Regions from separate parts of the Streptomyces sp. NPDC014861 genome, predicted to be linked through region 2. Evidence: riboswitches for the same ligand, from Rfam matches in the RefSeq annotation. Region 2 holds a riboswitch; each other region holds the start of a gene.

Region 1 (9,615 bases), on a different contig from region 2:
GCCGTCGAGCATCAGGATGCGCTCGGTCAGCTTGTCCGCGTGCTTCATCTCGTCGATGGACTCTTCGCGGGTGTACTTCGCGAGCTTCGTCCAGCCCTTGTTGTCCTGGATGCGGTAGTGCAGCCAGTACTGGTTGATGGCCGTCAGCTCGCCGGTCAGCTGCTCGTTCAGAAACTCCAGGACCTCGGGGTCGCCCTGCATCGCTCCAGGTTCCTTCCATCACGGGGTGTATCCGGCCTCTCACAGGGCAGGATGGCCGCATCCTCGCACTCCGAATGGGGGGCGTCCAGTAAGTGCAGGCTTAGTAGGACTTGCCCGAATGGCTGCGTCCGGGTGGGTGGCTGGTCATGACCACCCCTCGCCGTCTGTCACCATGGATGACATGGGTCAGCCGGAGAGCGGGGTACACCGGGAAGCGGGGATGGCGGACATTTCTCCCGAGCTCCCGCCGGGGCAGAGGCTCCAGCGGGGCTGGCCGGTCACCCATTACGGGCCCGTGCCCAAGTTCAAGCCCGAGCGCTGGGAGTTCCGCGTCTTCGGTGCCACCGCGGACGGCGACAAGCGCTGCTGGAACCACGAGGAGTTCTCGGCCCTGCCGTTCTCCACGGTGGTGGCCGACCTGCACTGCGTGACCAAGTTCAGCATGCTCGGCGCGGAGTGGGGCGGGGTCGCCGCCCGGACGGTCCTGGAGCTCGCGCCGCCGGCCCCGCACGTCACGCACGTGATGGTCTGGGCCGAGTACGGCTACAGCGCCAACATGCGGCTCGCCGACTTCGCGGCCGAGGGCACCGTCTTCGCCACCCACAAGGACGGCGAGCTGCTCACCGCCGAGCACGGATTCCCGCTGCGGCTCGTCGTGCCGCACCTGTACGCCTGGAAGGGCCCGAAGTGGGTCCGCGGCGTGGAGTACATGACCGCCGACCGCCGGGGCTTCTGGGAGGAGCGCGGCTACCACAACCTCGGCGACCCGTGGACCGAGCAGCGCTACTCGTACCAGGAGGAACCGGGCGACGGCCCGGAGCTATAGCCCCGGGCCGCCGCCGGTCCGCGCTCAGTGGTGGTACTGGTGCACCACGGCGTGCCCCTTGCCGCGGCCGATCAGCCACTTGTTCACCGGGGTGGTGACCACGAAGGCGACGAGGAAGGCGAAGGCGAGCGCGCCCCAGAAGAGCGGCGCGTCCAGGTGGGCGTCCATGGCGCCCGGGACGAGCAGCAGCACGCCGTTGTCGACGATCTCCATGACGGCGATCGAGAGGGTGTCGGCGGCGAGCGCCACCTTGAAGGCGGACCTGAAGTCCAGGCCGGCGGCGAGGACGCCGCGCAGCGTGAGCGCGTAGCCGAAGAAGAACGCGAGGGCGATCGCGAGGGCCATGGTCGGCGCGTTGCCCCAGCCCAGCGCGGTGCCGATGATCATGCCCAGGACCTCGCCGATGGCGCAGCCGGTGAGGCAGTGGAGGGTCGCCTTCGCCGCCGTGCCCCAGGACGCCCCGCCGCCGGCGTGACCTGCGTGGGCCCCGTGGTCGCCGTGACCCGCGTGATGGCCCCCGTGGCCCGTGTGACCCGTGTGGTCGGTGTGTCCTGTGTGGTCGTGGTGCGCTTCGTGCTCCATGAGGGTGCCCCCAGCCTCGGGTAGCGGTTCCTGCGTCCTCCGGAACCGTATACCCCTGTGGGGTATTCCTCAATCGGAGACGATCAGCGGCGGACGATCCGGCCCGGCCGGCCCGGCCGGATCGTCCGCCTCGGCCGGATCAGTCCCGGAGCTTCTTGAGCAGCTCGATGTCGGCGACGTGGCCCTCCTTGCCGCCCGGCGTCTCGATGACCAGCGGGACGCCGTCGGTGGCCGGGTGGCGCAGGAGCTGCCGGAAGGCCTCCTGGCCGATGTGGCCGACGCCGATGTTGGCGTGCCGGTCCTTGCGCGCGCCGGAGACGTCCTGGGAGTCGTTGGCGTGGATCAGCCGCAGCCGGCCCTCGCCGACCGTGGCCACCAGCTCGTCCAGGGTCCGTACCGCCCCGCCCGGCTCCGCCAGGTCGTGGCCGGCCGCGAAGATGTGACAGGTGTCGAGGCAGATCCCCAGCCTGGGGTGGTGGTCGAGCGCGTCGAAGTACGGGCCGAAGTCCTCCGCCCGGGAGCAGAGCGAGAAGCCCTGGCCGGCCGTGGACTCCAGGAGGAGGTACGGGTCGTCCTCGTGGGTCAGCTCGTCGAGGAGCGGCAGCATCCGCTCCCGTACCTGCGCCAGCGCCTCCTCGCGGGGGCGCCCGCCGGTCGCCGAGCCGGTGTGGACGACGACGCCCTTCGCGCCGATCTCCCGGCCGCGGCGCAGCGAGTGGCGCAGCGACTCGACCGACTTCTCGACCGTGGCCTCGGTGTGGGAGCCGAAGTTGATCAGGTACGGGGCGTGCACCCAGGCCGAGAGCGACTCCGCGGCGCACTCCTCCCGGAAGCGTTCGTCCTGGGCGGGGTTGCCGGTCGGGGTGGCCCAGCCGCGCGGGTTGGCGACGAAGACCTGGACGGTCTCGGCGCCCAGCTCCCGGGCGTAGCCGAGGCCGGTGGTGGCGAGTCCGCCGGCCACGGGGACGTGGCCGCCGACGGGGTTGCGCATGGGTGTCTCAGATTCCCTTGATGGTGATGGCGACGGTGGACCCCTCCGGGGCGGCCTCGCCGCCCTCGACGGACTGGCCCGTGACCTCGTCCCCGAGGAAGGGGAAGTCCTTCTCCACCTTCACCTCGAAACCGGCGGCCTCCAGCTCCTCGCGGGCCTCGTCGGTCGACATGCCGACGACGTCCGGCACCTCGACCTGGCGCGGGCCCTTGGAGACGGTCAGCGTGATCGCGTCGCCCTTCGCGGCCCGGCTGCCCTCGGCGAGGGACTGGGCGGCGACCGCGCCGGCGTCCTCGGGGGAGTGGATCCGCTCCGGTGCGACGGAGACGTCGAGACCGGCCTCCCGGAGGGTGGCGGTGGCGTCGTCCACGGTCTCGCCGGTCACGTCCGGCACGTCGACCGGGGCGCCCTTGCTGACCAGCAGCGCGACGGCCGAGTCCGGGGCGCGCTCGGTGCCCGGCTCCGGGTCGGAGCCGATCACCGCGCCCTGGGCGACGGTGGTGCTGAACTCGGTGGTGACCACGCCGGGGGCGAGGCCCTGCTCCGCGAGGATCCGCTTGGCCTCGTCGAGCGGCTTGTTCTTCAGATTCGGCACCTTCACGATCTCCGGCCCCCGGGAGAGGGTCAGGGTGACGGTGGCGTGGCTGCGGACCCGCTCACCGGGCGCCGGGTCGACGCCCATCACGGTGCCGCGCTCGTACACGTCGCTGAAGGCGCGCCGCGTCGTGCCCAGCTCCAGGCCGGCGTCGGCGAGCCGTCCCGCGGCCACCTGCTCGGTCTGGCCGAGGACAGCGGGGACGCGGGTGAACTGGCCGGCGTTGATGTACCAGACGCCGGCGCCGAGGCCCAGCGCGAGCAGGACGCCGGCGACGATCAGGAGCGGGCCGCGCGGCGGCCTCGGGCGGGTGCGCGGGCGACGGGCCGGCGGCGGGAGCTCGGGGGTCGTGAGGCGGCTGGTGTGCTGCACCGCGTGCGGGTCGCCGGCCTCCGGCGCGGGCACCGGGCGGGCGATGACGCCGGTGCGGTCCTCCCCAGTGTCCCGCCGGCTGGCCCGCGCCCGCGGCGGCACCGCGTCCAGCTGGGCGTCGGTGAGCGCCGCGCGCGCCTCCCGGGCCAGGGCGAGCAGGGCCACGGCGTCGTGCGGGCGGACCTCGGGGTTGCGGGCGGTGGCGGCGGCGACCAGCTCGTCCAGTTCGAGCGGCAGCCCGGGGACGGCGGCGGACGGGGCCGGCACGTCGGTGTGGAGGTGCTGGTAGAGGACCTGGGCCGGGGTGTCGCCCCCGTGCGGCTTGCCGCCCGTCAGCATCTCGTACAGGACGACGCCGCAGGCGTACACGTCGGCGCGGGTGTCGGCGGTGCCGTGCTCGATCTGCTCGGGGGCGAGGTAGGAGACGGTGCCGAGGACCGCGCCGGTGGTGGCGGTCGCCGAGCCGACCGAGCGGACCAGCCCGAAGTCGGCGACCTTGACCCGGCCGTCGTCCCCTATCAGCACGTTCTCCGGCTTCATGTCCCGGTGGACGAAGCCGGCCCGGTGCGCCGCGCCGAGCGCGGCGAGGACCGGCTCCAGGATGTCCAGGGCGGCGCGGGGCTGGAGGGCGCCGCGCTCGCGGAGCACGTCGCGCAGGGTGCAGCCGGAGACGTACTCCATCGCCAGGTAGACGTACGCGCCCTCGGCGCCCTGGTCGAAGACGGCGACCACGTTCGGGTGCGCGAGGCGGGCGACGGACTTCGCCTCGCGGATGAACCGCTCGACGAAGACCGCGTCGGCCGCCAGGGCGGGGTGCATCACCTTGAGCGCGAGGACGCGGTCGAGGCGGGTGTCGACGGCCCGGTAGACCGTGGCCATCCCGCCGACGGCGATGCGCGCGTCGACGCGGTAGCGGCCGTCGAGCAGCCGCCCGACGAGGGGGTCCTGAAGGGTCGTGTCCACGGCGTCGAGTCTACGAGCCGGTACGGACGCCCCGCCCCGCGTGCCCCGACCGCAGCACGCTTGTGACGTACCCCGCTCCGCTCCGGGGTCAGAACGCGGGGCGTTCCGGGTCCAGCCGGGCGCGGCCCTCCACGGGGGAGGACGCCTCCGCGAAGTGGCGGCGGGGGATGCGGCCCGCGCGGTGCGCGAGGCGGCCCGCCTCCACCGCGTGCCGCATCGCCGAGGCCATCAGGACCGGCTCCTGCGCACGGGTGACCGCCGAGGCGAGCATCACCGCGGCGCAGCCCAGCTCCATCGCGAGCGCCGCGTCCGACGCGGTGCCCGCGCCGGCGTCCAGGATGACCGGCACGCCCGCGCGCTCGGTGATCAGCTCGAAGTTGTGCGGGTTGCGGATGCCGAGGCCGGAGCCGATGGGGGAGCCGAGCGGCATGATCGCCGCGCAGCCCACGTCCTCCAGCTTCCGGGCCAGGATCGGGTCGTCGTTGGTGTACGGCAGGACGGTGAAGCCGTCGTCCACCAGGGTCTCGGCGGCGTCGAGGAGCTCCACGCCGTCGGGCAGGAGGGTCCGCTCGTCCGCGACGACCTCCAGCTTGATCCAGTCGGTGCCCAGCGCCTCCCGGGCCAGCCGGGCGGTCAGCACGGCCTCGCCCGCCGTGTAGCAGCCCGCCGTGTTCGGCAGGACGCGGATGCCGAGCCGGTCCAGGACGGAGAGGACCGAGCCCTGCACGGTCGGGTCGAGGCGGCGCATGGCGACCGTGGTCAGCTCGGTGCCGCCGGCGACCAGCGAGCGCTCCAGGACGTCCAGGCTGGGGGCGCCGCCGGTGCCCATGATGAGGCGGGAGGAGAACTCCGTACCGCCGAGGACGAACACGTCGTCGGACATCGCGCTCAGCCTCCCTGCACCGCGGTCAGGACCTCGACCCGGTCGCCGTCGGCGAGCAGCGTCGTCGCCCACTCGCCGCGCGGCACCACCGCCTCGTTGACGGCGGCGGCGACCCCGGCGGGGGCGGTGGTGAGGCCGGCGACCAGGGAGGCCAGGGAGACGGGGGCGGCGAGGGCGCGCGGCTCGCCGTTCACGGACACGGACACGTTCATGCGGGCTGCTCCTGACGTACGGGCAGAGCGGTGGGGAAACGGTGGGGGGAGAAGGGGCGCGCCTCTTCGGGGAGGACGCCCGTGGTGAGCGCCTCCGCCATGACGTCGCCGGTGACGGGGGTGAGGAGGATCCCGTTGCGGTAGTGGCCGGTGGCCAGGTGGAGACCCGGCAGGGCGCTCGGCCCGAGCACCGGCGCGTTGTCGGGGGAGCAGGGGCGCAGTCCGGCCACGGTCTCCGTGAGCGGCAGCTCGGTGAGGCCGGGGACCAGCTCGTGGGCGTCGCGCAGCAGCTCGTACACCCCGCCGGCGGTCACCGTGGTGTCCCAGCCCAGCTCCTCGCTGGTGGCGCCGACGACCAGCTCGCCGTTCTCGCGCGGCACCAGGTAGACGTGGCTGCCGCGCACCACGGCCCGGACGGTGCGGGAGAGGAAGGGGGCGTACGGGGCGGGGATCCGCAGCCGCAGGACCTGGCCCTTCACCGGGCGGACCGGCGGCAGCACCGCCTCGGGCACGCCCGCGAGCCGGCCGCTGAGGCTGCCCGCGGCGAGCACGGTCAGGCCCGCGGCGAGCTCGGTGCCGTCGCCGAGGACGACCCCGCGCGCCCGTTCGCGGGCCACGACGAGCCGCTCCGCGAGCGCCCGGTGGAAGACCACCCCGGCCCGCTCGCAGGCCGTGAGCAGCGCGGCGGCCAGCCGGCGCGGGTCCACCTGGTGGTCGCCGTCCACCCGGAGCCCGCCGCGCACCCCGGGCGCCAGCATGGGTTCGAGCCGGCGGCACTCGCGGCCGCTCAGCCACTCGGAGGCGAGCCCGCAGCGGGTCTGGAGGGCGTGGAGTTCGCGCAGGTGGGCCCGGTCGTCGGTGTCGAGCGCGACCGCGAGGGTGCCGCAGGCGCGGTAGCCGACGTCGAGGCCGGAGGCCTCCTCCAGCTCGGCGACGAACGCGGGGTAGCGCGCCGCCGAGGCGAGGTTGAGCCCGAGGAGGGTCTCCTCGCCGTAGTGCAGTTCGGTGACGGCGGCGAGCATCCCGGCCGCGACCCGCGCGGCCCCGCCGCCCGGGTCGGGGTCGATGACCGCGACGCTCAGCCCGCGCAGGGCCGCCCGCCAGGCCGTGACCAGGCCGATGACGCCGCCTCCGACGACGAGCACGTCGGTGGTCGGCCCGGTCGGGCGTGAGGTCGGCTCGTTCTGGTGTGCTTCGGAAGAACGCATGGGCGTTCCCGCCCCTCCCTTCGCCGGCATGACCCGGATCAGGTTCGTACGGTCGGAGGCCGGCCAGCCCCCCTCTCAGCCCGGTGCGTCCGGGCTCCCGCGAGTGGTTGTGCCCGCCACCCTAGCCCCCGCGGCCGGGGTGCCACAGGGCACCTCCCTTCCTGACGGATCGTCAGCTGCGTAAGGTGGACGGGTGAGCGAGCAGAAGCAGACCCAGCGGCACGTCGTGATCGTCGGCGCGGGCATGGCGGGCGTGCAGACCGCCGTCGCCCTGCGCGAGCAGGGCTTCGAGGGCCCCGTCACCCTCATCGGCGCCGAACCCCACCAGCCCTACGACCGGCCCCCGCTCTCCAAGGCCGTCCTCCTCGGCAAGGCCGAGCACTCCGCCTTCGACGTCGACTTCGAGTCCCTCGGCGTCGACCTCCGGCTCGGCCTCGACGTCACCGGGGTGCGCCCCGCCGAGCGCGAGCTCGTCACCGAGGCGGGACGCTTCCCGTACGACACCCTCGTCCTCGCCACCGGCGCCCACCCGCTCACGCTGCCCGGCACCGAGGGCGTCCCCGGCGTCCACCTGCTGCGCACCCTCGACGACGCCGTCCGCCTCGGCCCCGTCCTCGCGGGCGGCGGCCCCGTCGTCGTGGTCGGCGCCGGCTGGATCGGCGCCGAGTTCGCCACCGCCGCGCGCGAGGCCGGCTGCGCCGTCACCGTCGTCGAGGCCGCCGCCCTGCCGCTCGCCGGCGCCCTGCCCGCCGAGGTCACCACCGCCATGGCCGGCTGGTACGCCGAGAGCGGCGCCGAACTCCTCACCCACGCGCGCGTGGCCACCGTCCGGCCGGGCGCCGTCGTCCTCGCCGACGGCCGCGAGCTGCCCGCCGACTCCGTCGTCGTCGGCATCGGCGCCCGCCCCGCCACCGACTGGCTCGCGGGCTCCGGCATCGCCCTCGACCCCGGCGGCGCCGTCACGGCCGACGACCGCCTCCGTACCTCGCTGCCCGAGGTGTACGCGGTCGGCGACTGCGCCTCCTTCCCCTCCGCCCGCTACGGCGAACGGCTCCTCGTCCACCACTGGGACAACGCCCTCCAGGGCCCCCGCACGGTCGCCGCCTGCATCACCGGCTCCGAGGGCGCGGAGCCGCAGCCGTACGACCCCGTCCCGTACTTCTGGTCCGAGCAGTTCGGCCGCTTCGTCCAGTACGCCGGCCACCACGCCGGCGCCGACACCCTGGTGCGGCGCGGCGACTCCTCCGGCGGCTCCTGGTCGGTGCTCTGGCTGCGCGACGGGGTGCTGGTCGCGCTGCTCGCCGTCGGCCGCCCCCGCGACCTCGCCCAGGGGCGCAGACTCATCGAGGCCGGCGCCGCCGTCGACCCCGAGCGCGCCGCCGACCCCGCCGTCCCGCTCAAGTCGGCGGTCCTCCGGAGTGGCTCCTGACCCCCGGACGGAGGCGACGGGGGTGGCCCGACTACCGGCTGTCGGTCCCGGATGGCAGGCTTGTCCCGTGACCGAGATTGACGCAAACATCGATGCTCTCGTCCCCGCCTGGCTCTACCTCCCCGACATCGCGGAGATGCTCGACGTCGAGGTGACGCGGGTGCGGCAGCTGGTGAAGGAGGGCCAGCTGATCGCCGTGCGCCGCGGAGAGAACAACGCGCTCCAGGTGCCCGCCGCCTTCATCCAGGGCGACAAGGTCGTCAAGGGCCTCGCCGGCACCCTGACGCTCCTCAGGGACGACGGCTTCTCCGACGAGGAGATGCTGGAGTGGCTCTTCACCCCGGACCCGACCCTGCCCGGCACCCCCGCGCAGGCCCTCGGCGAGAATCGCGGTACGGAGGTGAAGCGCCGCGCCCAGGCGCTCGCCGTCTGACACACCGGACCAGCACCGCCGGTGCCGCGGCCCCGCGCCGCGGCACCGGCACCACCCGACGGGGGGAACCACCATGCCCACACCTCGTGAGCGGCTCGCCGACGCCCGGCTCTACCTGTGCACCGACGCCCGGAAGCGCCAGGGCGACCTGCCCGCCTTCCTGGACGCCGTGCTCTCCTCCGGCGTCGACATCGTGCAGCTCCGCGACAAGGGCATGGAGGCGGGCGAGGAGCTGGAGCACCTGGCCGTCTTCGCCGAGGCCGCCCGCCGGCACGGCAAGCTCCTCGCCGTGAACGACCGGGCCGACGTCGCCCACGCGATCGGCTCCGACGTCCTCCACCTCGGCCAGGGCGACCTGCCGGTGCCCGCCGCCCGCGCCGTCCTCGGCGACGAGGTGCTGATCGGACGCTCCTGCCACGCCGGGTCCGAGGTGGACGCGGCCGCCGCCGAGCCCGGCGTCGACTACTTCTGCACCGGCCCCTGCTGGCCCACCCCCACCAAGCCCGGACGGTACGCCCCCGGCCTCGACCTGGTGCGGTACGCGGCGGGGCTCGCCCAGGACCGCCCCTGGTTCGCCATCGGCGGCATCGACGAGACCAACCTGGACCAGGTGCTGGACGCCGGCGCCCGCAGGATCGTCGTGGTCCGCGCGCTCACCGAGGCCGACGACCCGGCCGCGGCCGCCGCGTCCCTCGCCAAGCGCGTCCGGGAGCGCGCGGACGCCTGACACCCGCGGCGGGCACGACGCCTCACGGACGGAGCAACCGCCCGGAAGGCGACCGGACGCCGGCTTCCGCGCGTCCGGCCCCGGTACGACGCCTTCCGGCGGCGCGAACCGCCCGGAAGGCGTCGTACCGGTGTCCGAAAACGTGTCCACCACTCGGACGCGGTTTCCGCGCCACCTGGACCCCGTCTAACCT
Region 2 (9,615 bases):
CCGAGCCGTTCTACAAGGGCGACAACACCTTCCTGCACGGCTACACCTTCGGTGGCCACCCGGTGTCCTCGGCGGTCGCCATCGCCAACCTGGACATCTTCGACAAGGAAGGCCTCAACCAGCACGTCCTGGACAACGAGGGCGCCTTCTTCTCGACGCTCCAGAAGCTGCACGACCTGCCGATCGTCGGCGACGTCCGCGGCAACGGCTACTTCTACGGCATCGAGCTCGTCAAGGACAAGACCACCAAGGAGTCCTTCACGGACGAGGAGACCGAGCGCGTCCTGTACGGCTTCCTCTCCAAGGCGCTCTTCGAGAACGGCCTGTACTGCCGGGCCGACGACCGCGGCGACCCGGTCATCCAGCTGGCCCCGCCGCTCATCGCCGACCAGGGCACCTTCGACGAGATCGAGGGCATCCTGCGCACGGTGCTGACCGAGGCGTGGACCAAGCTCTGAGTCCACCGGGAGCCCTCCCCCGAGGTTCCCGCCCCCACGCCGCCCTCACGGCGTGACCCCGCGGCCCGGGCCTGCCGCCATCCGAGTGGATGGCGGCGGCCCGGGCCGTGTGCTGTCCGTACAAACGGATCCGAATACTTACGGTGCCCAGTGACCGACAGGCCCGACCCTCGTTCCCCCGGACGGGGGAACGCAAGAATCGGATCCGACATCGAGGTGTACGCGATGGCCCCACCGGACAACGACGTGCTCTGGGCGCGTTCCCTGCACTGCTCCCTGGGCGGCACGGAGGCCCTCAGCGGCGTCTCCGTCGGCGTCCGCGAAGGCGAGATCCTCGCCGTCACCGGACCCCGCGGCAGCGGCAAGACCACCCTCCTGCGCTGCCTCTCCGGCGAACTCCTCGCCCAGCAGGGCGAGGTCTGGTTCAACAGCTCCCCGGTCCACACCCTCCCCCCGGCCCGCCGCGAACAGCTCCGCCGCGAACGCTTCGGCTGGATCGGCCCCGACGACGGCCTCGTCCCCGAACTCACCGCCTGGGAGAACACCGCCCTCCCCCTGCTGCTCCGCGGCGTCCCCCACAAGGCCGCGAGGACCGCCGCCGGCGAATGGCTCGACCGCCTCGACATCGGCGCCTGCGCCCGCACCCGCCCGCACGGCCTGACCCGCTCCCAGCGCCAGCGCACCTCCATCGCCCGCGCGCTCGCCGCCGGACCGACCGTCCTCTTCGCCGACGAACCCACCGCCGCCCTGCACCGGGCCGACGGCGCGCAGGTGCTCCGCACCCTCACCGCCGCCGCCCGCTCCCACGGCATCACCGTGCTCCTCGCCACCCACGACGGCGAGGTCGCGGCGCTCGCCGACCGCACGGTCACCCTGCTCGACGGACGCCGGGCCGGCAGCGTGCCGCCCGCCACGGGGGCGGAGGGCGTCGCGGCGTGCTCGCTCTCCGTCTAGTCCGCGGCTCCCACCCGCTCGTCCAGCTGCGGCGGCTCCTCGTCGCCGCGGCCGCCGCCGGCGTGGGCTTCCTGCTGCTCTGCACCCTCGGCTACGCCGTCGGCCACCCCGAGCACTCCTCCGCCTCCGTGCTGCGGCTGCTCTGGTGCGCGCTGCCGATCGCCGCCACCGTCCAGTTCGCCGTCGCCGTCGCCCGCACCGACCCCGCCACCCGGCCCCGCCCCGGCCTCTCCTCCATCGGCCTCGGCCCCGCCCGGCTCACCGCCATCGCCGCCACCTCGACCGCCGTCGCCTGCACCCTCGGCTCCATGGTCGCCCTCCTCGTCTACCTGCACCTGCGCGGCGACATCACCGGCCTCCCCTTCGACGGCGCCGCCGCCGGACTCCTCGCCGCCGGACAGCCGCTCCCGCTCGCCGCCGCCCTCACCCTCCTCGCCGTCGTGCCCGTCGCCGGTGCCACCGCCGCCGGCCTCGCCCTGCGCCCCCGCACCCGCACCCCCGCACCCGAGGGCGCCGCCCGGCCCGTCCCCACCGGCCTCCCCTGGGGCGTGGCGCTCATCGCCGTCGGCCTCGCCGTGGAGACGTACGCGGGCCGCGGCGGCGGCGACGGCGTCGCCCTGCCCGGACGCTTCGACGGCTCCCCCGCCGGCGTCCTCGCCGGCTGGATCCTCACCGCCGCCGGCCTCGCCCTCGCCGGACCCGGCCTCACCCACCTGAGCGGCCGGCTCCTCCAGGCCGCCCGGCCCGGAGCCGTACGCCTCCTCGCCGGCCGCGTCCTCATGGACGAGGCCCACCGCATCGGCCGCCCCCTCGGCGTGGTCGGCGCGGTGCTCTCCGGCACCCTCGCCGCCGCCACCGTCCACGCGGCCTCCGAAGGCGGCACCGCCTTCGGACCGCTCACCGGCCTCGGCGCCGGCGTCGTCATGGCCTGCACCACGGCGACCCTCCTCACCGCCACCCTGGAGTCCCGCCAGAGCCGGGCCCGCACCACGGAGGCACTGATCCGCATCGGCGCCCCGCCGACCGCGCTCCGCACCGCCGCCCTGCTGCGCGCCGCCGCGCTGCTCGCCGTCTTCCTCCCCCTCACCTGGCTCATCGGCGAACTCGCCGCCCTGCCGCTGACCGCCTGACCGCACGCGCACGGCCGCGGCCCGCCCCCTCGGGCCGCGGCCGCAGCCGTACCCCCGGCCCGGGTGCCACCGGAAAACCAGCGGCCCCGGCCACCCCGGGCCACCTATCCTGCGCCCATGGCGACACCCCCGACCCACTCCGCGGACCCCGCCCCCGCCGGAAGCGTGTAGGTGGACCTCTTCCTGTGCGCCGGCTGCGGCGCCGAGCTGTCCGTGCCCGTCGAGCGGGTCGCCCTCCCCGTCGAGGCCCGCTACCGAGGCGGCCACTCGTGGATGCCACCGCTGATGGACCCCGGCACCTACGCCGTCGACCCCGAGCCCTCCGGGCACCCGTGGCGCTCGTGGGAGGAGGCCGACGAGGAGGAGGCGGCCGCCGCCGGGGTGTACGCCCCGGTGTGGTCGTACTCCGCCGGCCCCCGTCACCGGTACGTCCTCGCCCCCGGCGACACGCGCGGCACTCGGCTCGTCCCGGAGCGGTCCGGGGACTCCTGCCTGGGTGTCGTCGGCGGCTCCCGACCCACCCTGCTCTGCGCCGGCTGCGGCCTGGGCATCGGGGTGCGCGAGGACGACTGCGGGATCTGGAACACGGTCCGGTACGAGCCCCACACCGTCCTCCGGCACCGGACGGCCGACCCCGCCCCAACCCCCGAACCACTCCGCGCGACCCCGCCGATCACCCCGGACGGCAACTGGAGCCCTCATTGGACGGCCGCCGCAGGGGTCGCCCTCGCGCACCTGCTGGCCGCCTCCGAAGGCCGGCCCCTCGCGCTCCCCGCCGGCCCCGTCACCGCGCTCCTCGGCCCGCACCTCGACCGACTGCTCCCGGCCGGCCCGGGCACCCTGCGGGTCGCCCTCGCCGGCCCCGGCATACCCGCGGACGGCGCCGACCTGGCGCTCGTCCCCAGCGACCGGCGGACCGGGCGGCCCTGGGCACCGCCCTGCGGCGCGGTCCCCGTCGGCCTGCCGGGCGACGTCTGGGCCCATCTCGCCCTCCCGCCCGAGACCTCGCCCATGCCGATCTCCGGCCACCTGCCCCCCGGCGTGCTGCGCGACGACTACCCGCTCCCCGACCACCCCCGGGGCCTCCTCGCCCCCGACCGCGGGACGGTCCGCCACACCCTGGCCAGGCTGCCCCGGGTCCGCGAACCCTGGCTACGAGCCCTCTACAACCGCTGCTGACCCTCCCCGTCCAGCACCACGACCTCCTCCACCCCGAACGCCACCGCCACCTCCGCGCCCACCTCCGGCACCTCCCGCAGCGGAAGCTCCGCCTCCAGCGGCGGCCCCTCCGCCGGACGCAGCACCACCGACACGTGATGGCCCCGGAACGTCCGCGACTCGACCCGGCAGAGCAGACCCCCGCGCGCCGGCCGGACCCCCGCCGGGCGCACCAACAGCGTCCGCTCCCCCTGCGGCGAGCCCTCCGGAACCGGCACCCGGCCCCACACCGTCTCCGCCACCGCACCGGACACCGTCGCCGGAACCACGTTCTCGAACCCCAGGAAGCGCGCCACGAACTCCGACGCCGGCCGCTGCCACACCTCCACCGGCGCCCCCGACTGGGCGATCCGCCCGTCCCGCATCACCACCACCCGGTCCGCGAGCGCGAACGCCTCCCCCTGGTCGTGCGTCACCGCGAGCACCGTCGTCCCCAGGCGCCCGAACAGCAACCGGAGCTCCACCACCAGCCGCTCCCGCAGCCCCCGGTCCAACTGCCCCAGCGGCTCGTCCAGCATCAGCAGCCGGGGCCGCGGCGCCAGCGCCCGCGCCAGCGCCACCCGCTGCTGCTCGCCGCCCGACAGCGCGGCCACCGACCGGCCGCCGGCACCCGGCAGGCCCACCAGCTCCAGCAGCTCCGCGACCCGCGCGGCCCGCTCGTCCTTCGCGACCCCGTGCATCCGCGGCCCGAAGGCCACGTTCCCGGCGACGTCCCGCTGCGGGAACAACTGGTGGTCCTGGAACATCAGCCCCACCCCCCGCCGGTGCACCGGCACCCCCGCCTGGTCGGCACCGGCGAGCAGCACCCGCCCCGCGTCCAGCGCCTGGAGCCCCGCGACCGCCCGCAGCAGCGTCGACTTCCCGGACCCGCTCGGCCCCAGCACGCAGACGATCTCGTGCTCGGCGACCTCCAGGTCCACCGCGTCGAGCACCGCCCGCGCCCCGAACCGCACCGTCGCACCCTCAAGGACCAGCATCAGAACTCCCCGGAGGTCCGCTCGGTCCGCAGCCGCTCCAGGAGCAGCAGCGAGACCGCGCACACCACCATCAGAATCGTCGACAGGGCCATCGCCTGCCCGTAGTTGAGCTCCCCCGGCCGGCCCAGCAGCCGCGCCACCGCCACCGGCAGCGTCGGATTGTCGGGCCGGGCAATGAAGACGGTCGCGCCGAACTCGCCGAGCGACACCGCGAACGCGAACCCCGCCGCGATCAGCAGCGCCCGCCGCACCAGCGGCAGGTCCACCTCGCGCCACGCCCGCCACGGCGACGCCCCCAGCACCGCCGCCGCCTCCCGCAGCCGCTGGTCCACCGCCCGCAGCACCGGCAGCATCGTCCGCACCACGAACGGCACACCCACCAGCGCCTGCGCCAGCGGCACCAGGATCCAGCTGGCCCGCAGATCGAACGGCGGCTCGTCGAGCGTGATCAGGAAACCGAAGCCCACCGTCACCGCCGACACACCCAGCGGCAGCATCAGCAGCGCGTCGAAACCCCTCACCAGCCGGCCCGCCCGCCTGGTCAGCGCCGCCGCCGCGAGCCCCCCGATCACCACCGCGATCGCGGTCGCCGCGACCGCGTACCGCAGCGAGTTCCCCACCGCCTCCAGCGGCGGCACCAGGAACGTCCCCGCCTCGTCCAGCGAACCCAGCGCCCGGTAGTAGCGCAGCCCGTACCCCTCCGGCGTGGCGAAGGACCGCTCCACCAGCACCCCGAGCGGCAGCACCACCAGCACCGCCACCGACACCAGCACCCCGCCGAGCAGCGCCCACTGGCCGAAGCCGCTCGGCCGCCGCGCGGTCAGCTCCGGGGACACCAGCCGCAGCGCCGTCTCCCGCCGCCGCACCGTCCGCGCGTGCACCGCGAGGATCGCGCCGACCGCCACGAACTGCACCAGCGTCAGCACGGCCGCCGTCCGCAGGTCGAGCAGCCGGGCCGTCTGCCGGTAGATCTCCGCCTCCAGCGTCGTGTACCCGTCCCCGCCGAGGATCTGCACGACACCGAACGAGGTGAAGGTGAAGAGGAAGACCATCAGGGCCGCCGCCGACACCGCCGGCACCAGCGCCGGCAGTGTCACCGCCCGCCACGCCGTCCACCGCGACGCGCCCAGCACCCGCGCCGCCTCCTCCTGCCGCGGATCGAGCTGCGCCCACAGTCCGCCGACCGTCCGGACGACGACCGCGTAGTTGAAGAAGACGTGCGCGAGGAGGATCGCCCACACCGTCGTGTCGAGCCGCAGCCCCCACAGCGCGTCGGTGAACCCGCCCCGCCCCACCAACGCCAGGAACGCCGTGCCGACCAGCACGGTCGGCAGCACGAACGGCACCGTGACGACCGCCCGCAGCGCGCTCTTCCCCGGGAAGTCGAAGCGGGCGAAGACATACGCCCCCGGCAGCGCCACCAGCAGCGTCAGACCGGTGGAGGCGGCCGCCTGCCACACGGTGAAGCCGAGCACGCCGAGGATGTCGGGCCGGCCCAGCGTCGTCCCGATCACGCCCAGGTCCCAGGCGCCGGACGGCCGCAGCCCGCGCTCGACGATCGACACGACGGGCCAGGCGAAGAAGACCGCGAAGAACGCGACCGGCAGGACCATCAGGCCCAGCCGCGCCGCGCTCCCCCCGCGGCCACGCCTCACTTGAGGAGCGACGACCACTGCTGGATCCACGCCTCACGCTTCTCGGCGATCTTCTCCGGCGCCATCGTCTGCGGCTTCTCCACGACCACGCCGTGCTTCGTGAACAGCTCGGGCAGCGCGGCGTCCTTCGCCACCGGGTTCACGAACATCTGGAGCGGCATGTCGTCCTGGAACTTCTTCGAGAGCAGGAAGTCGATGAGCGCCTTCCCGCCCTCGGGGTTCTTCGCCCCGTGCAGCAGCCCCGCGAACTCGATCTGCCGGAAGCAGGTGCCGGCGGACACCCCGGTCGGGGCCTCCTTCGGCTGCGGCTCCGCGTACAGCACCTCCACCGGCGGGCTGGAGGCGTAGGAGACGACCAGCGGGCGGTCGCCCTTGGCCTCCTTGCCGCCGGCCGAGCCGGAGAACTCCTGGTTGTAGGCCAGCTCCCAGCTGTCGACGGTCTTCACGCCGTTCGCCTTGAGCTTCTTCCAGTAGTCCTGCCAGCCCTCGTCGCCGTACTGCGCGACCGTGCCGAGGAGGAAGCCGAGCCCCGGGGAGGACCGCTCGGGGTTCTCCACCACCAGCAGATCCTTGTACTCCGGCTTCGCGAGGTCGTCGAAGGTCTGCGGCGGCGCCAGCTTCTTGTCCGCGAAGTACTTCTTGTCGTAGTTGACGCAGATGTCGCCGGTGTCGATCGGCGTGACCCGCTGCTCCTTGTCGAGCCGGAAGGCCTCCGGGACCCGGTCCAGGCCCTTCGCCTCGTAGGTCTCGAAGATGCCGTTGTCGAGGGCGCGGGAGAGCAGCGTGTTGTCGACGCCGAAGAAGACGTCGCCCTGCGGGGAGCCCTTGGTCAGGATCTCCTTGTTGACGGCCTCGCCCGCGTCGCCGGCCTTCAGCACCTTCACGGTGAATCCGGTCTGCTTCGTGAACTCCGCCAGCACCTCCTTGGAGGCGTTGAAGGAGTCGTGGCTCACGAGGGTCACGGACTTCGGCGCCGGCTCCCCCGTCTTGCCCGCGCCCTCGCGGACGTCCTCGGTGGAGCAGGCGGCGAGGCTCGTGACGCCGAGCGCCGCGACCAGCGCGACGGCGGCTGCCTTCTTGGTGTGCATCGGTTGTCCTCCTGGGTGGGACCAGGAAGAGACGCGGCCCTGCCCGCGGCCGGGGACCGGACGCGGGCAGGGCGCAACAGCTCGAGTTACGACCGAACTTCCTACCCAGAATGACCTGGGCAAGGTTCAGAGGGTCTGCGGTCTACGGTTACCGCACTCTCAGCGCTGTGGCGCTCCCCTGTCGGAATATGCAGGTGTGTTCGAGCACAGAGTACAAGGTCAGCGCTCGGAGGCCGCCAGCTGCCCGCAGGCACCGTCGATCTCCTGGCCCCGGGTGTCACGGACGGTCACCGGCACGCCGTGGCGGGCGATGGCGTCGACGAACGCCTTCTCGTCCTCGGGACGCGACGCGGTCCACTTCGACCCCGGCGTCGGGTTCAGCGGGATCAGGTTGACGTGCACCCGCTTGCCCTTGAGCAGCTTGCCCAGCAGGTCACCCCGCCAGGCCTGGTCGTTGATGTCCCGGATGAGGGCGTACTCGATGGAGATCCGGCGCCCGGACTTCTCGGCGTACTCCCACGCCGCGTCCAGCACCTCCCGCACCTTCCAGCGCGTGTTCACCGGCACCAGCGTGTCCCGCAGCTCGTCGTCCGGGGCGTGCAGCGACACCGCGAGCCGGCACTTGAAGCCCTCGTCGGCGAAGCGCAGCATCGCCGGCACCAGGCCCACCGTGGACACGGTGATCCCCCGCTGGGAGATCCCGAGCCCGTCGGGCTCGGGGTCGGTCAGGCGGCGGATGGCGCCGACGACCCGCTTGTAGTTGGCGAGCGGCTCGCCCATGCCCATGAACACGATGTTCGACAGCCGCGCCGGACCGCCCGGCACCTCGCCGTCGCGCAGCGCCCGCATGCCGTCCACGATCTGGTGCACGATCTCGGCGGTCGACAGGTTCCGGTCGAGCCCCGCCTGCCCGGTCGCGCAGAACGGGCAGTTCATGCCGCAGCCGGCCTGCGAGGAGATGCACATGGTCACCCGGTCCGGGTAGCGCATCAGCACCGACTCGACGAGCGTGCCGTCGTGCAGCCGCCACAGCGTCTTGCGGGTGGTGTCGTCGTCGCACGAGATGTGCCGCACCACCGACATCAGGTCCGGCAGCAGCTCCCCGGCCAGCTTCTCCCGCGAGGCGGCCGGGATGTCGGTCCACGCCGCCGGGTCGTGCGCGTACCGGGAGAAGTAGTGGGTCGACAGCTGCTTGGCGCGGAACGGCTTCTCGCCGATCGCGGCGACGGCCTCCTTCCGCTCCGCGGGCGAGAGGTCGGCGAGGTGCCGCGGCGGCTTCTTGGCTCCGCGCGGGGCGACGAAAGTGAGTTCTCCGGGGGCCGGACGAGCCACGGCGGCGTCTCTCCTCAAACAGGCACGAGGTCGGACGTCCCGCGACGGCGGGGAGCACGGCACGCTGGTGCCGGAGCGACCTCACTGGACCGTCCCCGCGGCGGCGAGGACGACGAAAGGGCCCGGGACACACGCCCCGAGCCCTTCCAGAGTACCCGTTGTCCGTCAACCCGCTCCGACGGAGATCACGACCGTCCTCCCGGCCACCGCCGGCGGACGGCGCGGCGCCCGCTCAGCCCGTGCCCACGAACAGCGCGAGCAGCAGCCACACCACCGGCGCCGTCGGCAGCAGCGAGTCCAGCCGGTCCATGATGCCGCCGTGACCGGGGAGCAGCGTCCCCATGTCCTTGATGCCCAGGTCCCGCTTGATCATCGACTCGCCGAGGTCGCCGAGCGTCGCGCTCGCCGCCACCGCCAGGCCGAGGACGAGCCCCTGCCACCAGGTGCCGCCGTCGATCAGGAACTGCATGCACAGCGCGCCGGCCGCCATCGCGAAGGCCACCGCGCCGAACAGGCCCTCACGGGTCTTGCCGGGGCTGATCCGCGGCGCCAGCTTGTGCTTGCCGAACCGCCAGCCGACCGCGTACGCGCCGGTGTCGCTGACCACCGTGAGCAGCAGGAAGGTCAGCACCCTCCACGGCCCGTCGTCGGCGGTCAGCAGCAGCGCCACGAAGGTCGCCAGGAACGGTACGTAGAACGCGGCGAAGACACCCGCCGTGACGTCCTTCAGATACCCCTCGGGGGGTTCCGTCATCCGCCAGACGAGCACCGCGAGCGCTGTCAGGGCCATCGCGACCCAGGCG
Region 3 (9,615 bases), on a different contig from region 2:
GAACGGTTGCTCCCAGCAGTCGAGCGACTACGCACGGAGATCGGAAGTCTCTTCAGTTCGCTCGCCTTCTCTATCAGTATCTGAAAAATCACTCCTTGTGATCTGCTAGCGCGTACAGCACGATTGCGTCAAGAGGGCCACGGGGGATCATTCCTGGCCGTTTCGGTCACAGCTTTCAGCAGCTGTGTTTACACAACTGCTCCATCTACTGCGGGGTACATGATGCGAGAGTCGGTTCAGGCCGAGGTCCTGATGAGCTTCCTCGTCTCGGAGGAGCTCTCCTTCAAGATCCCGGTCGAACTGCGATACGAGACCCGGGATCCCTACGCGGTGCGGATGACCTTCCACCTTCCCGGGGACGCGCCCGTCACGTGGGCGTTCGGCCGGGAGCTGCTGCTCGACGGGATCAACCGCCCGAGCGGTGACGGCGACGTCCACATCGCCCCGACCGAGCCCGAGGGGCTGTCGGACGTCTCCATCCGGCTCCAGGTGGGCGGCGACCGCGCGCTGTTCCGGGCCAGCGCCCCGCCGCTCGTCGCCTTCCTCGACCGCACGGACAAGCTCGTCCCGCTCGGCCAGGAGCAGACGCTCGGCGACTTCGAGGACAGCCTGGAGGCCGCGCTCGGCCGGATCCTCGCCGAGGAGAGCGCGGGCCCGGCCTGACCGACGCCCTCCGTACGCCTGACGCCGGCGCCCGTTCCGTACGGCCGACACCGGCGCCTCGCTCCGTACCGCTCACAGCAGAGTCCCGTTCCGTACGGCTCGCAGCGGCGTCCCGCTCCGCGCTGCCGACACCGGCGCCGCGATCCATACCCCCGACACCGGCGTTCCGTTGCACGCTGCCGGCACCGGCGTCCCGATCCATACCCCAAACAGCGGGGCCGCTATCCGTATCCCCGGCAGCGGAGGCGCGATCCGTACCTCCGACAGCGGTGTCCGATCCGGGTGTCTGAACACCGGCGTACCCCGATCCGTGGGGCCGGGTGCGTGCCCCGATCCGTGGGGCCGGGTGCGCGCCTCGATACGTGAGGCCGGGTGCGCCTCCCGATCCGTGGGGCCGGGTGTGCCCCGATCCGTAGGGCTGCCGTCGAGGCGGAAGGGTCCCGTACGGGCGTCGTGCGCGCGTCACTTGGCGCGGCGTCGCCGTCCGCCGCGGCCCGGAGTCCGGGCTCCTGCCTCCTCCGCCGGACGGTCGGCCGACACCACCAGAGCCGCGAGCGCCGTCGTGACCGGCACCGAGGCGACCAGACCGATCGACCCGACCAGGGTCCGGACGATCTCCTCCGCCACCAGCTCGCTGTTGGCCACCGTCCCCATGCTGCTCTGCGCGATGGTGAAGAGCAGGAGCAGCGGGAGCGCGGCACCGGCGTAGGCCAGGACCAGCGTGTTGACCACCGAGGCGATGTGGTCGCGGCCGATCCGGATGCCGGCCCGGTAGAGCGCGCGCGGACCCATCCGCGGGTCGGCCTGGTGAAGTTCCCAGACCGCCGAGGTCTGGGTGACGGTCACGTCGTCCAGGACACCGAGCGAACCGATGATCACACCGGCCAGCAGGAGGCCGGACATGTCGATCTCCGGGTAGAGACCGTGGATGAGCCCGGTGTAGTCGTCGGTGTTGCCGCTGAGCGAGGCCCAGCCGATGAAGAAGGACCCGAGCAGTCCGATCAACAGCAGCGAGATCAGGGTGCCGAGGACGGCGACCGAGGTGCGGGCCGACAGGCCGTGGCACATGTAGAGCGCGATCAGCATGATCGCGCTCGATCCGACCACCGCCACGACCAGCGGGTTCGACCCCTCCAGGATCGCGGGGAGGATGAAGAGCGTGAGCACCAGGAAGCTCACCGCGAGCGCGATCAGGGCCATCACGCCCCGCATCCGGCCGACGAGCACGACCGCGAGCGCGAAGATGCCGGCGAGGACCGCCATCGGCACCTTGCGGTTCACGTCCGTCACCGAGTACTGCAGGTCCCGCGGGGCGTCGGGGGCGTAGGCGACCACCACGCCCTGTCCCTCGTCGAGTTGGCGCGGGGCGTCCGGCTGCACGATCTCGGTGAACCGGCGCCCCTTGTCGGGACCGCTGGTGATCTCGATCGTCGCCTTCTCGCACTGCCCCTGCTGCCCGTTGACCGCCTCGCGGCCCTGCGGGGTGGTCGTGTCGCCGGTGGGCGGCACCTGCGCCGCGTTCACGTCCTTGCAGTCCACCCGCTCGACCGCGACGACCTTCCCCTGTTCGGTCTGCCGGTCGAAGCCGACGCCGGTCCGCTCGTGCGCCGGCGTGCCGCCGGGCCAGAGCACCGCGAGACCGACGACCACGGCGGTGGCGAAGGGGATGAGAACGGCGGCGATGACCCTGCGCAGATGACGGGAGACGGGCGCCGCGGGCCCGTGACTGTGGCTGTGCCCGTGCCCGCCATGGCCGCCATGCCCGCCATGGCCTCCGTGGCCGGGCCCGCCTGGACCGCCGCCGGCACCTGGGCCCGCACCACCGCCCTGACCGCTGGGACCACCGCCTGGGCCGGGCCCGTTCCCGTGCCCGTTTCCGTGGTCGTGGCCGTGCGGATCGGGGGTCTGCTGCGAGGAAGTCACCGACCGATCATCGCAAGAACGGAGGGGGCCCACTGTTCAGCACGCCCGGGAGGGCGCTAGCGTGGTGGCACCTTTGCACACGCGGGAGCTCGGAGCACCGGGCTGAGAGGGCGCTGATCACCGTACGCGGACACGTACGGGAGGAGGCTGCGCCGACCGCCGAACCTGTTACCGGGTAATGCCGGCGTAGGGAGATTCGGTCTCATGACCATTCAGGATGCACGCACGCCTGCCTCCGACCAGAACGACGCCGACGGCGAGCGCACGCCGGGCTGGCACAAGGGGTACGTCGAGGGCTCCCGCCCCGACATCCGGGTACCGGTCCGCCAGGTCCACCTCACCAACGGCAAGGACGTGACGCTGTACGACACGTCCGGTCCGTACACCGACCCCGGCGTCGACACCGACGTGCGCCGGGGCCTCCTCCCGCTCCGCGAGAACTGGATCATCGCGCGCGGCGACACCGAGGAGTACGCGGGCCGCCCGGTCCGCCCCGAGGACGACGGCATCAAGCACACCTCGCCGCGCGGCGGTGGGCTCAAGAACCTCGACGCGGTCTTCCCCGGCCGTCCGCGGCTGCCCCGCCGGGGCCGCGCCGGGCAGGCCGTGACCCAGCTCGCGTACGCCCGCCGGGGCGAGATCACCCCGGAGATGGAGTACGTGGCGATCCGGGAGAACGTCTCCCCCGAGGTCGTCCGCGAGGAGATCGCGGCGGGCCGCGCGGTGCTGCCGGCCAACGTCAACCACCCGGAGATCGAGCCGATGATCATCGGCAAGCGGTTCCTGGTGAAGGTCAACGCCAACATCGGCAACTCCGCGGTCACCTCCTCCATCGAGGAGGAGGTGGAGAAGATGACCTGGGCGACCCGCTGGGGCGCCGACACGGTCATGGACCTGTCCACCGGCCGCAACATCCACACCACCCGCGAGTGGGTGCTGCGCAACTCCCCCGTGCCGATCGGCACCGTGCCGCTCTACCAGGCCCTGGAGAAGGTCGACGGCAGGGCCGAGGACCTGACCTGGGAGATCTACAAGGACACGGTCATCGAGCAGGCCGAGCAGGGCGTGGACTACATGACCGTGCACGCCGGCGTGCTCCTGCCGTACGTGCCGCTCACCGCGCGCCGCAAGACCGGCATCGTCTCGCGCGGCGGCTCGATCATGGCCGCCTGGTGCCTCGCGCACCACAAGGAGAACTTCCTCTACACGAACTTCGAGGAGCTCTGCGAGATCCTGGCGGCGTACGACGTCACCTACTCGCTCGGTGACGGCCTGCGCCCCGGCTCGATCGCGGACGCCAACGACGCGGCGCAGTTCGCGGAGCTGAAGACGCTCGGCGAGCTCAACACGATCGCCAAGCGCCACAACGTGCAGACGATGATCGAGGGCCCGGGCCACGTCCCGATGCACAAGATCAAGGAGAACATCGACCTCCAGCAGGAGATCTGCGAGGAGGCGCCGTTCTACACGCTCGGCCCGCTGACCACGGACGTCGCGCCCGCGTACGACCACATCACCTCCGGCATCGGCGCCGCGATGATCGCCTGGTGGGGCACGGCGATGCTCTGCTACGTCACGCCGAAGGAGCACCTGGGCCTGCCGAACCGCGACGACGTGAAGACCGGTGTCATCACGTACAAGATCGCGGCCCACGCGGCCGACCTCGCCAAGGGGCACCCCGGTGCCCAGGAGTGGGACGACGCACTCTCCGACGCACGGTTCGAGTTCCGCTGGGAGGACCAGTTCAACCTGGCCCTCGACCCGGACACCGCCCGGGAGTTCCACGACGAGACGCTTCCGGCGGAGCCCGCGAAGACGGCGCACTTCTGCTCGATGTGCGGCCCGAAGTTCTGTTCGATGAAGATCTCGCAGGACATCCGCCGTGAGCACGGTGGCACCCAGGAGGAGATCGAGGCCGGCATGGCGGAGAAGTCCGCCGAGTTCGCCGCCGCCGGCAACCGCGTCTACCTTCCCCTGGCCGAGTAGCGGGAGCGACTCGCGCCTCCGGCCGAGCAGCGGTTCGGGTCCCTGGCCGAGCAGTTGCCCGCGTCACCTTGATCCCCGGCCCGCGGTCCACGGGGGGACCGCGGGCCGGTCCGCGTCACGGGGCCATTTCGCGGGGCCGTTTCACAGGGCCATTTCACGGGGCCGGGTCACGGGTCCGCGTCGCGGGTTCCGTTCCGGAGGCTGCGTTTCACGGGGCCAGGTCACGGGCTCCGTGTCAGAGGCTCCGTTTCACGGGGTCGGTGTCGGGGGCGGCGGGTCAGGGAGGGGTGCGGGATCGGGTCCGGGGGCCGGGGCCGGGGTCGGGGTGCGCTCGGGGGTGTGCCCGGTCTCGGGGGTGGTGAGGGCGGCCTGGAGGAAGGGGACGACGCCGCGTTCGAGCAGGGCGTGGCGCCAGTCGGCGCGGGCCCGGGTGAGCTCGTCGTCGGGGACGTGGCTCTCGGCCGGGCTGTTGCGGAGCGCCGTGAGCAGGAGGCCGACGCCCGCGCAGAGGAGGCCGGCGGCGGCGAGGGCGCCGAAGACCAGGCCCGCGGTGAGCAGGGTGGTGCCGAGGGCGGCGGCCGGGACGAGCAGGTGGACCACGGCGCCGACCAGGAGAAAGATCACGGACGCGCTGCCCGCGAGGACCGGCACGAGCGTGGTGAGGACCGCGACGGCGCCCGGCGACTCGTCGGGGGCGGGGGTCCGCGGCCGGTTGGACGCGGCGCGGCACTGCTCGCGCACCTTGACGAAGTGCTCGTACTCGCTCGCCGCCGCGGCGGTGATGAGTGCTGTCGCGTTCAGCGCCATCACCCGGAGCTGGGCGGCCGTCAGCCGCGTTCCCGCTCCGGCGAGTTCCGGCCGTTCCGGCGCGGTGCGCAGTGCCTCGTCGAGGACGCGCTCGTAATCGGCGCGGTCCTCGGTCAGCAGGTGCGGAGCCACGTTCATGTGCATCCCCCGATGCTCGGTGGGCCGGGACCGACCGTGGAGAACGGCGGTCCGGGCGGAAGCGGAGGAGAGCCTGCCTACCTAGGGAGACCGATGGTAGGGCCGTGAGCGGGCGTGCTGACAGGGGGTTTCCGGAAATCGCCTGTACCGGATGCGCTGGGTGAGAGTCAGTCCCCCAGGGGGAGTTGGACGACCAGCAGCTTTCCGGCCATGGTGACGCCGCCGTCCATCGCGATCGCGAGCCCGTCGGCGTAGACGTGCGGGCCCTCGACGGCCGGGCGGGAGTCCTCCTCGCCATCCTCCGTGCCGACCTGGCCGAGGAGGTACGGGATCGGGCTGTGGCCGTGCACGATCCGGGATCCGCCGTAGGTGCCCAGCAGCTCCTGGACGGCCTGCGGGCCGGCCTCGTCGCGGAAGGCGAAGCGCTTGGTGAACTTCCGGAAGAGGTCCCAGACCTCGTCGGCGTCGTTGCGCCGGATGATCTCGTGAACGGTCTCGTTGACGTCCTCGATGGTCTGGCCGTAGTCGAGGTACGCGGTGGTGTCCGAGTGCAGCAGCAGGTGGTCGTCCTCGTGGACGACGGCGTCGAGACGGGACATCCACTGCAGGTGGACGTCCTGGAGGCGGTCCATGTCGTGCTTCTGCCCGCCGTTGAGCAGCCAGGCCGCCTGGAAGGTGGCGGTGCCGGCCCCGGAGTTGACCGGGGTGTCGCCGAAGCGCTTGGCGCCGATGAGGAGCAGCTCGTGGTTGCCCATGAGGGCCTTGCAGTACCCGCCGGCGGCGGCGGCCTCGGCGGAGAGCCGCATGACGAGGTCGATGACGCCGATGCCGTCGGGCCCGCGGTCGGTGAAGTCGCCGAGGAACCACAGCCGGGCGTTGCCCGCGGCCCAGCCGCCGTTCTCGTCGATCAGGCCCTGGGCGTGGAGGGCCTCGACGAGTTCGTCGAGGTAGCCGTGGACGTCGCCAACGACGAAGAGCGGGCCGGGGCCGTCGCCGGTGGGCGCGGGCGCCGGGGCGGCGGCCGGGGCGACGGGCACCTGGACGGTGTCGCCGCGCTGGATGACCGGGAGGTCGCGCTCGGTGGGGGTGTAGCCGTCCGGGAACTCGGCGGGGTAGCCGGCGCCGGAGTGGACCTGGGTGACGCGGGGGAGCGGCGCGGGGTGCGCGGCCGCTGCGGCCGGCGTGGGTACAGAGGCCGATGCGGGGGCGGCGGAAGGCGCGGGTCCGCTGTGCTCGGCGTACGGGGCCGGTTCGGGGTACGGAGTGGACTCCGGGTACGACGTGGACTCGGGGTACGCGACGGGCTCCGGGTGCTGCGCCGGGGCCTGTCCGACAGCCGGGGCCCGTACGACAGCCGGAGCCGGTTCGGCAGCCGGAGTCGGTACGGCAGCGGGAGTCGGTACGGGCGCCGGAGTCGGTACGGGCGCCGCTGCCGGGGCTCCGAAGCCGACCGGTTCCGGGAACGCGGCCGGGCGCGTGCCCAGGTGGAGCGTGGGATCGGAGGGCGTGGGAGGCCGCTCGGCCGTGTGGCCCTGTACGGGCACGCGGGCGTACGGCGGTACGCGGAAGTCACGCAATGTCGCCGTGCGTTCCACGGGATCCTGCCCGGCCCCCTGAGTCATCGACCCCTCCACCACCGTCGCGATGCCCTGCACATCGCGGACCGGCCTGGTCGGGGAGGTCCGCGGTGTCGTGCGCCCATCATAGGAATGAGGGTCCGCCTGTGTGACGCACCAGGGGTGGTGAATCCGGGTTCGCTCCGGGTTCACCGGTTGTTTCGCCCGAATTGAGAAGGTCCAGTCCAGGGTCGGGACCGGCAGGCGGCCGGTTTCGCCGTCTCCGCCCACGGGCAGAGGGCGGGACGGGGGCTTCGTTCGCGGTCGTTCTGATGTCGTGCGTCCGGCCGCTCCTTCGGCGCGGCCGGGATCGGGGGTGCGGTCGCACCCGCGCGTGAGGGTCAGTCCTTCGCGGGCGAGCGCGGCGGGCTGACGGTCGTCCGCGGCGAGCGGCGCTGCGAGGAGGTGCGGACGATGAGTTCGGTCGGTATCACCTGCTCGACCGGACCGTCGTTCTCGATCCCCTCGATGGCGTCGATGAGGAGCTGGACGACGGCGGTGCCGATCCGCCGCGGCTTGAGCGAGAGCGTGCTGATGGGCGGCTCTGTGGTGGCGTAGACGGTGGACTCGCTGCAGCACACGATCAGCAGGTCCTCGGGGACGCGCAGACCGTAGCGACGGGCGGCGGCGAGGAGATCGGTGCCGTTGGGGTCGAACAGGCCGTAGACGGCGTCGGGACGGTCCGGGCGGGCGAGCAGCCGGTCGGCCGCGACGGCGCCCGCGCACGGATCGTGCGCCGGATATGCCTCGTAGACGGGGTCCTGTCCGACCCGCTCGCACCAGTTGAGGTACGCGGTGGTGGAGAGACGGGTGTAGGTGTCGGTGGTGGTGCCGGTGAGGAGGCCGATGCGGCGGGCGCCGGCGTCGGCGAGGTGGTCGAGGAGGTCGAGGACGGCGGCCTCGTGGTCGTTGTCGACCCAGGCGGTCACCGGGAGCGTGCCGGCGGGGCGTCCGTCGGAGACGACGGGGAGGCCTTGGCGGACGAGCTCGGTGACGACCGGGTCGTGGTCGGACGGGTCGATGACGACGGTGCCGTCGAGGGCGACGTTCGACCAGACGTCATGGCGTGAGGTCGCGGGAAGGATGACGAGGGCGTAGCCGCGGGCGAGCGCGGCCGAGGTGGCGGCCCTGGCCATCTCCGCGAAGTAGGCGAACTCCGTGAAGGTGAAAGGTTCATCCCCGTACGTGGTCACGGTCAGGCCGATGAGTCCCGACTTGCCGGTGCGGAGCGTGCGAGCCGCCGCGGAGGGGCGGTAGCCCAGCCGGTCGGCGACCTCGCGGACGTGCCGGCGGGTGGCGTCCGGGAGTCGGCCCTTGCCGTTGAGCGCGTCGGAGACAGTCGTGATGGAGACCCCGGCGGCGGCGGCCACGTCCCGGATGCCTGCCCGGCCCTGCCGGCTTCCCCGGGTCTGTGCCCGGCTCACCTGGTGCTTCCCTGCTGCTGTCATGGCGAGCCGATAGTAGGGCGATGAGGGGTGGGTGAGACGGCCGCATATGCAAGCATTGACAGGCACGTTTCTGCATGGCTAGAAGGCATCAAGAGTCAGTAAATCAAAGGTAGTTGAGCGATTTCTCATGCGACTCGATGCCTTCGGATGGGATGGGCCTGGCGTGGGGTCGAGGTCTCGAAGAGGTCTCAACTCACCTCTACGGGGGACGCGCGCCACGGCGCTCGCCACCGGCGCGCGCCACCCACCCGCGCGCCCCCTCGGCCGCAGCGGGTCGCGGGGACGGCCACAGGGCCTGGCACGGGGCGGGCCGCAGGGTGGCTGTGGGGGCGGGACGCGGGTGGGGCGCGGGACCGGGACACGGGGTGGCCGTGGTGTGGGACACGGAGTGCTCTAGAGGTGGGGCGCAGGGTGGCCGTGGGTGCGGGATACGGAGTGCCCTCGGGGTGGGACACGGGGTGGCAGCGGGTCGGGTGCGGGGCGGGTTTTCCACAGCGTTGCAGGGCTGTTGTCCACAGCCCATTCGCAGCGGCCGGGAATCCTCATAAAGTGAGAAGCATTGGTGGTACGGACGGTCGAGGAGGCCACACTGTGAGCGAGACCAGCGGGACGAGCACGTCCACCCCGAAGCTGCGCGCCGAGCTGGACGGCATCCCCGCCTACAAGCCGGGCAAGCCGGCCGCGGCGGGCGGCGCGGCCGCCTTCAAGCTCTCCTCCAACGAGAACCCCTACCCGCCGCTGCCGGGCGTGATGGAGAGCACGCTGGCCGCCGCCGGGAACCTCAACCGGTACCCGGACCTGGCGTGCACGGCGCTCTCGGCGGAGCTGGCCGACCGCTTCGGCGTCCCGGTCTCCCACATCGCCACCGGCACCGGCTCGGTCGGTGTCGCCCAGTCGCTGCTCCAGGCGACCTCGGGCCCGGGCGACGAGGTCATCTACGCCTGGCGCTCCTTCGAGGCGTACCCGATCATCACGCAGATCACCGGGGCGACCTCGGTGCAGGTGCCGCTGACCGACGGCGAGGTGCACGACCT

What was found. Region 2 has a riboswitch for thiamine pyrophosphate ahead of ACF1BN_RS16795 (thiamine ABC transporter substrate binding subunit). Riboswitches for the same ligand answer to the same signal wherever they lie in the genome.
Region 1: it holds a riboswitch for thiamine pyrophosphate, as region 2 does, so the genes downstream of both, thiO (glycine oxidase ThiO) here and ACF1BN_RS16795 (thiamine ABC transporter substrate binding subunit) in region 2, are expected to answer to the same signal.
Region 3: it holds a riboswitch for thiamine pyrophosphate, as region 2 does, so the genes downstream of both, thiC (phosphomethylpyrimidine synthase ThiC) here and ACF1BN_RS16795 (thiamine ABC transporter substrate binding subunit) in region 2, are expected to answer to the same signal.

Annotation. Positions count from the first base shown of each region.
Region 1 is NZ_JBIBWV010000004.1:326,874-336,488, reverse strand. Features, by position in the region: gene bfr (bacterioferritin) at 1-201, opposite strand, end outside; gene ACF1BN_RS11020 (sulfite oxidase-like oxidoreductase) at 383-1,027, shown strand; gene ACF1BN_RS11015 (DUF4396 domain-containing protein) at 1,052-1,609, opposite strand; gene ACF1BN_RS11010 (deoxyribonuclease IV) at 1,749-2,600, opposite strand; gene pknB (Stk1 family PASTA domain-containing Ser/Thr kinase) at 2,608-4,530, opposite strand; gene ACF1BN_RS11000 (thiazole synthase) at 4,619-5,413, opposite strand; gene thiS (sulfur carrier protein ThiS) at 5,419-5,625, opposite strand; gene thiO (glycine oxidase ThiO) at 5,622-6,833, opposite strand; TPP riboswitch at 6,831-6,944, opposite strand; gene ACF1BN_RS10985 (NAD(P)/FAD-dependent oxidoreductase) at 7,027-8,262, shown strand; gene ACF1BN_RS10980 (Rv2175c family DNA-binding protein) at 8,330-8,695, shown strand; gene thiE (thiamine phosphate synthase) at 8,769-9,422, shown strand.
Region 2 is NZ_JBIBWV010000007.1:93,814-103,428, forward strand. Features, by position in the region: gene ACF1BN_RS16765 (aspartate aminotransferase family protein) at 1-458, shown strand, start outside; gene ACF1BN_RS16770 (ABC transporter ATP-binding protein) at 684-1,412, shown strand; gene ACF1BN_RS16775 (hypothetical protein) at 1,394-2,542, shown strand; gene ACF1BN_RS16780 (hypothetical protein) at 2,714-3,721, shown strand; gene ACF1BN_RS16785 (ABC transporter ATP-binding protein) at 3,706-4,737, opposite strand; gene ACF1BN_RS16790 (ABC transporter permease) at 4,737-6,350, opposite strand; gene ACF1BN_RS16795 (thiamine ABC transporter substrate binding subunit) at 6,389-7,480, opposite strand; TPP riboswitch at 7,561-7,670, opposite strand; gene rlmN (23S rRNA (adenine(2503)-C(2))-methyltransferase RlmN) at 7,700-8,812, opposite strand; gene ACF1BN_RS16805 (phosphatidate cytidylyltransferase) at 9,045-9,615, opposite strand, start outside.
Region 3 is NZ_JBIBWV010000018.1:58,030-67,644, reverse strand. Features, by position in the region: gene ACF1BN_RS27965 (IclR family transcriptional regulator) at 1-84, shown strand, start outside; gene ACF1BN_RS27960 (SsgA family sporulation/cell division regulator) at 223-663, shown strand; gene ACF1BN_RS27955 (YibE/F family protein) at 1,126-2,619, opposite strand; TPP riboswitch at 2,658-2,796, shown strand; gene thiC (phosphomethylpyrimidine synthase ThiC) at 2,791-4,572, shown strand; gene ACF1BN_RS27945 (hypothetical protein) at 4,822-5,523, opposite strand; gene ACF1BN_RS27940 (metallophosphoesterase) at 5,685-7,139, opposite strand; gene ACF1BN_RS27935 (LacI family DNA-binding transcriptional regulator) at 7,475-8,581, opposite strand; gene hisC (histidinol-phosphate transaminase) at 9,173-9,615, shown strand, end outside.